2 linked regions of the Rhodobacter capsulatus SB 1003 genome follow. The protein of the gene in region 1 binds, or shares a complex with, the protein of each later gene. Links are inferred from orthologs where the notes say so. Each region holds a gene or a part of one and is shown on either strand. Other genes may lie near its edges.

Region 1 (5,222 bases):
AGGGTTTCCATGGTGACCGACGACCCCATCGAATGCCCGACCAGCAGGATGCGCTTTGCCCCGGCCCGGTGCAGCTCGCGCAGGGTCTCGCGCAGGCCGTCGCGGGCGAAAATCGCGGAATCGCGGTCATAGGCATAGCCAAGCAGCTGCCCGCGCGAGGGCCAGGCGTAATAGACCAGCGTCTTCGGCAGGTCGAAATCGACGCCCATCTGCGCCAGACGATACAGCCCCTCGGCAAAGGTGTTGTTGAACCCGTGCACGAAAACGACGGCCTCGCCGCCGCTTTTTTTCAGGCTCTGCCGCAAAGCGGCCTGAAACGCCTCCGCCCCGGGGTATTTCTGCGATCCCGCCAGAACGAAATCTTTGCGCGGATCGATCTTGCGGCCCTGCAACGGATAGCTCAGCTGCCCCGTGCCGCGATCGGGCGGAACAGAGACATCGAACCGCGCCCGCTGCAGCGTCTCGCTGCGGCTGTGGCCGAATTCCGCCCCGGTTTCCGGGTCCAGCCCCCGGGTCGAGCCGACAAAGACCGGCCGGATATCGGCGCTTGGCTCGGGCGTATAGGCGATCTCTCCGCGCGGGGCGCAGCTGATCAGGGCAAGAAAGGCGGCAACGACAAGAAGACGGCTCTGCATGTCGGGGAGGATAGCACATGCCTCCCCGATCACCAGAGGTCAGAGCACGTAACGGCTCAGATCGGCGGATTGCGCCAGACTGCCCAGATGGCGTTCGACGAAAGCCGCATCCACCGTCACCTGATCGCCGGAACGGTCGGGCGCGGTAAAGGACAGTTCCTCGAACACCCGCTCCATCACCGTATAAAGCCGCCGCGCGCCGATGTTTTCAACCGAGCGGTTCACCTCGGCGGCGATCCGGGCCAAGGCCGCGATGCCCTCGGGGGTGAAGCTCACCGTGACTTCCTCGGTCGCCATCAGCGCGGTGTATTGGCGCGTCAGCGCATTGTCGGTCTCGGTCAGGATGCGGACGAAATCTTCCTCGGTCAGCGGCCGCAGCTCCACCCGGATCGGCAGACGCCCCTGCAGTTCCGGCAACAGATCCGAGGGCTTGGCGATATGAAACGCCCCCGAGGCGATGAAGAGAATGTGATCGGTCTTCACCGGGCCGTATTTGGTGGAAACGGTGGTGCCCTCGATCAAGGGCAGCAGATCGCGCTGCACACCCTCGCGGCTGACATCGGCACCGCGGGTTTCGGCCCGCGCCGCGACCTTGTCGATCTCGTCCAGAAACACGATGCCGGATTGGCTGACCGCTTCCAGCGCCGCGGTCTTCACCGCCTCGTCATCAAGCAGCTTGTCGGCTTCCTCGGAAATCAGCACTTCGTAGCTTTCCGCCACGCTCATCTTGCGCCGGGTCTTGCGGGCGCCGCCAAAGGCCTTGAACAGATCCTGCAGCCCCTGCATCTGCAGTTCCATGCCGGGATTGCCCATCATCATCTGCGGCGCCGAAGCCGTCTCGGCCACCTCGATCTCGATCTGCTTGTCGTCGAGCTCGCCATCGCGCAGCTTGCGGCGGAACATCTCGCGCGTCTGTTCGCGGGCATCGGTCCCGGCCAGAACCTCGATCACCCGATCCTCGGCGGCCTTGTGGGCGCGGGCCTTGACCTCTTCGCGCATGCGTTCGCGGGTTTCGACCATCGCCACATCGACCAGATCGCGGATGATCTGTTCCACGTCACGGCCGACATAGCCCACTTCGGTGAATTTCGTCGCCTCGACCTTGAGGAAGGGCGCCTTGGCCAGCTTCGCCAGACGGCGGCTGATCTCGGTCTTACCGACGCCGGTCGGCCCGATCATCAGGATGTTCTTGGGGTAAACCTCTTCGCGCATCTCGGGCGACAGGCGTTGCCGCCGCCAGCGGTTGCGCAGGGCCACGGCGACGGCGCGTTTCGCCTCGGCCTGGCCGATGATGAAGCGGTCAAGTTCCGAAACGATCTCGCGCGGGGTCAGGCTGGTCATTTCGAGATGCTCTCCACGGTCAGATTGCCGTTGGTGTAAACGCAGATGTCGGCGGCAATCGCCATCGCCTTGCGGGCAATCGCTTCCGCATCAAGGTCACTGTCCATCAGGGCCCGCGCCGCGGCCAGCGCGTAATTTCCGCCCGAGCCGATCGCCGTCACGTCATGTTCGGGTTCCAGCACGTCGCCCGCGCCGGTGATGACATAAAGATCGGCGCCATCGGTGACGATCAGCATCGCCTCCAGATTGCGCAGATATTTGTCGGTCCGCCAGTCTTTCGCCAGCTCGACACAGGCGCGGGCCAATTGCCCCGGCGCGGCTTCCAGCTTTTTCTCCAGCCGTTCCAGCAGGGTAAAGGCATCCGCCGTCGATCCGGCAAAGCCCGCCACCACTTCGCGCCCGCCGGGGCTCAGCCGTCGCACCTTGCGGGCCGTGCCCTTGATCACGGTCTGACCCAGGCTCACCTGCCCGTCACCGGCCACCACCACGCGGCCACCCTTGCGCACGCCGATGATCGTCGTGCCATGCCAGCCGGGAAATTTCTCGTCGGTCATCTTGCCCTCCGTTTGCGCAGATATGTGCGGCGCCGACACGGCTTGCAAGATGACGGATTGCGCGCATGCAAAAGGGCGCCCGAAGGCGCCCTTGCGGTTGCTTGGCGGCGATCAGAGCGAGGCTTCGATCCAGGCCTGCAGCGCGGCTTTCGGCGCGGCCCCGACCTTGTTCGAAACGACCTGACCGTCCTTGAACAGGAACAGCGCCGGGATCCCGCGCACGCCCAGCGCCGCCGGGCTGTCGGGGTTTTCGTCGACATTGACCTTGACGATCTTCACCTTGCCGGCCAGCTCGGTCGACAGGTCTTCCAGCGACGGGCCGATCATCTTGCAGGGGCCACACCATTCCGCCCAGAAATCGACGACGACGGGCAGGTCGGATTGGCGCACTTCGGCGTCGAAGGTGGCATCGGTGACGGCGACGGTAGCCATGGGATTCTCCAGATTGAGGGTTGGGGGAAGCTAGGTCTGCCCCGGCCGCGCGTCAAGATGCTGTGGCGGAAAGCAGGGCTTCCTCCAACAGGGTGTCACCCAACGGCATGACCGCGCCGGTCTCGGTCCAAAGCAGGAAGCATTCGACCGCCCGCCCCGGATAGATCTGCCGCAGCGCCGCGCGATAGGCCGCCATCTGCCGGACCAGCCCCAGCGGCACCTCGGCCGCGGTGTTCGGCACGATGGCATTCGATTTGTAATCCAGCACCCGGATGCGGTCGGGCCCGATCTGCAGCCGGTCGATGATCCCGTGCAGCCGCTGCCCGCCCAGCTCCGGCAGCTCGGCGGTCAGCTCCACCTCGGCCAGGGTGTCGGGGCCAAGGAAACCGGCCTTTTCGACCGCCGTCAGCACCTGAAGCGCCCGGGTCAGCAGCGCCTCGATCTCATCGGGAAAGGCTCTGTCATTGCCGAACCCCAGCAGCGACTGCGCCAGATCGGGCCAGGTTTCCGACGGCGCCTGCGGCAGATGTTCCAGCAGCAGATGCAGGCGCCGCCCGCGCAGCATCGCCGCTTCGGTCGAAAGCTCCGCCGTCTCTCCGGGCAGAGCCTTCGGCCCGCCCAGATCCGACGCCGAGAGCGCCTTGGCGGTTTTGTGCACAGGAAGAACCCGCTCCCGCGCCCAATTCGGCAGCGCGATCCGCACCACCTCGGCCGCGCCGACCGGCGTGCCATTTTCAGGCCAGTCGCCATGCGAGAACCGCAAGACCGGACCCAGCGCCTGCAAGGGTTCAGAAAGCGCCGAAACCGTCTCTGTTCCGGCCGATTTCATCCCGCCGGAGACCAGCGCATGCCAGCTTTCGGCACCCTCCTCCTCGTCACCCGCGGTGGCGACGATCAGCCATTTCTCCGCCCGGGTCATCGCCACATAAAGCAGCCGCAGACGTTCGTGCCTTTGCCGTTCCAGAACCTCGGCCTGCGCCTGCGCCAGCACGGGCGGCAGCGTCGCCGCGGCAGATTTCCAGAACGGGATGCCCTCGGCCAGCAGCAGCTCGCCGCGCTGCGAATTGCGCAGCTTCGCCGTGTCGGGCAGGATCACGATCGGCGCCTCGACCCCCTTCGACCCATGCACCGTCATCACCCGCAGCGCGGTCCCCGCACTGTCGGACTGCCGCTTGATCTCGATCTCGTCGGCACCAAGCCAGACCAGAAAGCCGGTCAGGCTGGGCACTTCGGTCTGTTCATAGGCCAAAGCCTGGGCGATCAGCGCGTCGATCCCCTCCTCGGCCTCGGCGCCAAGGCGGGCCACCAGCCGCTTGCGGCCCTCGTGCCGGGTCAGAAGCCGCTCGATCAGATCATAGGGCCGCAGGAAATCCGACCGATCCAGAAGATCGCGCAGAACGGTCAGCGTCGCCTCGTCGCCCGCCTCGCGCAGCGCGGCCCAAAGATAGCCCTTGCGCGGCTGCGCCAGCCGGAAAAGCTGGTCCTCGCTCCAGCCAAACAGTGGCGATCGCAGCGCCTCGGCCAGCGACAGATCATCCTCGGGCGTGGCCAGAAAGGCCAGAACAGAGACGATATCCTTGACCGCAAGCTCGCCGCCAAGCTTGAGCCGATCCGCCCCCGCAACCTCCAGCCCCTGCGCCTTGCAGGCCAGAATGATCTCGTAAAACAGCCCGGACCGGCGTTGCACGAGGATCAGGAAATCCCCGGCAGTGACCGGCCGCGGCCCCTCGCGCCCCGGAAGCTGCACCCCGGCATCCACCATCGCGCGGATCTCGGCGGCAATCGCCCGAGCCAGCACGACGGGCGCGGTATCGGCGCCGGGCCGATCGACGGGGTCGTCCCACTCCTCCGGCTCGGTCTTGTCGGGTTTCGGCACCACGGGCCAAAGATCGACTCGGCCCGGAAGTTTGTCGTGAAAGGCAAGATGTTCCGGGGCACCGCCCAGCGCCAGCGCGGGATCGCCGCGGAAGGTCAGATCGACCAGACGCAGGATCGCCAGCGACGAGCGGAAGGAATGCAGCAGGGCGGCATCCTGAAGCGGGCGCGAAATCGCCGCGAATTTTGCGGAAAACAGGCTCTTCATCGCCTCGAAATGGGTCAGGTCGGCGCCCTGAAAGGAATAGATCGACTGCTTCCGGTCGCCGACGACAAAGATCGTGCGACGGCTGTCCCGGGCCCCGTCGCCCGAGGTGAATTCATCGGCCAGCCGCTCGATCACCCGCCACTGCCCGGGCGAGGTGTCCTGCGCCTCATCGACCAG
Region 2 (2,846 bases), 3.0 Mb from region 1 along the record:
AGGTGAAAGCAGATCCCGGTTTGCCTTTCACCTTGGCGCAAATATCCCGGGGGGAGTCCCGCGGGGACGGGGGGCAGAGCCCCCCTGCCCCCCTGGGGCCGAGCGCTCAGGCGTGTTTGGCGAGCCGCTCTTCGAGCACGTCGAAGGGCACGCCGGGGTCGTCCTTGGCGCAGCGGATGACGAGCGAGGTCTTCACGCTTGCCACATTCTCGGCTGCGGTCAGCTGCCCGGTCAGGAAATTCTGGAACGTGCTCAGATCCGGCGCCGCGCATTTCAGCACGAAGTCGATCTCGCCGTTCAGCATGTGGCATTCGCGCACCAAGGGCCAGGCCTGGCAGCGGCGCTCAAACGCGCTCAGATCCGTTTCCGCCTGGCTGTGCAGCCGCACCATCGCGAAGACCTGCACCTCGAAGCCCAGCTCGCGCGGGTTCACATCGGCGTGATAGCCGCGAATGTAGCCCGCCTCTTCCAGCGTGCGCACCCGCCGCAGGCAGGGCGGTGCCGAAATGCCGACGCGCTTGGCCAATTCGACGTTCGTCATCCGGCCATCCGCCTGCAGCTCGGCCAGAATCTTCCGGTCGATCTCGTCGAGCTTGCTCGTGCCCATGCCGAACCTCCTTGGCTGCGCAAACCTTATCTTCCAGCGCCAAGCTGCGCAATATTGTTTCGCCCTTTCGGGCGCAAGCGCAATCGCCCGGGAAAGCCCCGGGTGCGACACAGCGGTGCCGCGCGGGGGTTTTCCCGGGCCTGTCTGCTGCTTATATGAGCGGCGTCACAACAGGAGTTCCGGCATGAGCGACACGAAGCATACGAAGGTTCTGATCATCGGGTCGGGGCCGGCCGGCTATACGGCCGCGGTCTATGCCTCGCGCGCGATGCTGAAGCCGATCCTCGTGCAGGGGATGCAGCCGGGCGGGCAGCTGACGATCACCACCGAGGTGGAAAACTGGCCCGGCCGCACCGAGGTGCAGGGGCCGGAGCTGATGGTGCAGATGGAAGAACATGCCCGCGCGATGGGCGCCGAGGTCATCACCGACATCATCACCAAACTGGATCTGGGCACCCGGCCCTTTGTCGCGACGGGCGACTCGGGCACGGTCTATACTGCGGACACGGTCATTCTGGCCACCGGGGCGCAGGCGCGCTGGCTTGGCCTGCCGTCGGAGCAGAAATTCCAGGGCTTCGGCGTCTCGGCCTGCGCCACCTGCGACGGGTTCTTCTATCGCGGCAAGGAGGTCGTGGTGGTCGGCGGCGGCAATGCGGCGGTCGAGGAGGCGATGTTCCTGACCAATTTCGCGTCGAAGGTCACCGTGATCCACCGCCGCGACAGTTTCCGCGCCGAAAAGATCCTGATCGAGCGGCTGAAGAAGAACCCGAAGATCGAGGTGATCTGGAATGCCACGGTCGAGGAGGTGCTGGGCACCGAGGCGCCTTTGGGCGTCACCGGCTGCCGCATCAGGGACGTGCAGACCGGGGCCGAACGCGAGATCCCCTGCCACGGTTTCTTTGTCGCCATCGGCCATGCGCCCGCCTCGGAGCTGGTCAAGGACCAGCTCGAGCTGCATCACGGCGGCTATGTGAAGGTGGAACCGGGCACGACCCGCACCGGCATTCCGGGCGTCTTTGCCGCGGGCGATCTGACCGATCACACCTATCGGCAGGCGATCACCTCGGCGGGGATGGGCTGCATGGCGGCGCTCGATGCCGAACGCTGGCTGGCCGAACAGGGCTGAGGCGCAACGAAAAGGGCCGCCCGAGGGCGGCCCGTTTCAGACTGTGACAGGCTCAGGCCGCGACGGCCTTGGCCTTCAGTTTCGCCTTGGCCTTTTCCTTGGCGCGGATCTGCGAGCGTTTGATCGCATCGGCGATCCCCACGACCATCGAGATCACCAGAGCCGCCGAGAGCGTTTCGGCGAAGCTGGCCGGGCCGTAGAGCTGGAACATTTCCATCGGCATCGGCGCATAGTTCCACAGCGCGACCAGCGACAGGCCGACCACGAAGATCCACGAGACGATCCCCGCCGCCAGCACGTTGAAGCGGGACACCAGCATCCGCATCGCCAGCGCGAAGACAAGACACCAGGCAGCCCATTTCATCATGTCGTCGGGATAGGCCATCCCGAGCGTGCTGTAGTATTCTTCCCACTGGCTTTTCAGCCAGACCTGATTGATGCCGTACTCGCAACCGGAGATCCACACCCAACCGGCAATGATAGGCGTCAGACTTGATTTCAGACCCATGACTTCCCCTCAAAGCAAACTTCGGGGCACGATAGCACCGCTTCGGACCGCAACAAACGGCGTGGATTGACGCAGTTTGCAGAAACTTCGTTCCGGCCTTCGGCACAAACGCACCAAAACCGCCTTCTTTCACCGGGCACCCCCGGCTTTTGCTTGAAAAACGCCCTATTTGCGGGCAAAGCCGCGCCCAAGCGCCGGTGTGGCGCGGCGGTTAGCCCTCGAAAAAAAGCAGGTCAAGCGATGACTCTTCCCAATCTGGCTCCCATTCCGGAGCTTTATGTTTCCCACGAATCCGCCCAGAAGCTGAAGATCGAAGCGGGCAACCTGCCGTCCTGGGACCTGACGCCGCGGCAGATCTGCGACCTTGAACTCTTGATGAACGGCGGTTTCTTCCCGCTGAAAGGCTTTCTGGGCGAGGCCGATTACGACGGCGTCGTGGAGAACATGCGTCTGGCCGATGGCACGCTTTGGCCGATGCCGATCACGCTCGACGTGACCGAGAAATTCGCCGAAGGCATCGCGCCGGGCCAGGACATCGCGCTGCGCGATCAGGAAGGCGTGATTTTGGCGATCCTGTCGGTCACCGACAAATGGGTGCCGAACAA

Evidence for each region.
Region 2: the proteins of trxA (region 1) and trxB are in contact, whole or in part, in a crystal structure (PDB 1F6M), measured with the Escherichia coli proteins. The link is inferred for Rhodobacter capsulatus SB 1003 from one-to-one orthologs.

What each region holds. Positions count from the first base shown.
Region 1 is NC_014034.1:39,569-44,790, forward strand. Bases 1,303-4,158 are described here. They hold trxA (thioredoxin), read right to left. Parts: upstream 2,963-4,158; coding sequence 2,642-2,962; downstream 1,303-2,641. Other genes in these bases: hslU (ATP-dependent protease ATPase subunit HslU), read right to left, coding at 1,303-1,976; hslV (ATP-dependent protease subunit HslV), read right to left, coding at 1,973-2,530; addA (double-strand break repair helicase AddA), read right to left, coding at 3,015-4,158. In the rest of the region: RCAP_RS00165 (alpha/beta hydrolase), read right to left, coding at 1-635; more of hslU, read right to left, coding at 675-1,302; more of addA, read right to left, coding at 4,159-5,222. UniProt on the Escherichia coli protein: Participates in various redox reactions through the reversible oxidation of its active center dithiol to a disulfide and catalyzes dithiol-disulfide exchange reactions.
Region 2 is NC_014034.1:3,004,024-3,006,869, forward strand. The notes cover bases 1-2,762. They hold trxB (thioredoxin-disulfide reductase), read left to right. Parts: upstream 1-791; coding sequence 792-1,733; downstream 1,734-2,762. Other genes in these bases: RCAP_RS13925 (Lrp/AsnC family transcriptional regulator), read right to left, coding at 107-607; RCAP_RS13935 (hypothetical protein), read right to left, coding at 1,786-2,199; RCAP_RS13940 (bifunctional sulfate adenylyltransferase/adenylylsulfate kinase), read left to right, coding at 2,482-2,762. Also shown: more of RCAP_RS13940, read left to right, coding at 2,763-2,846.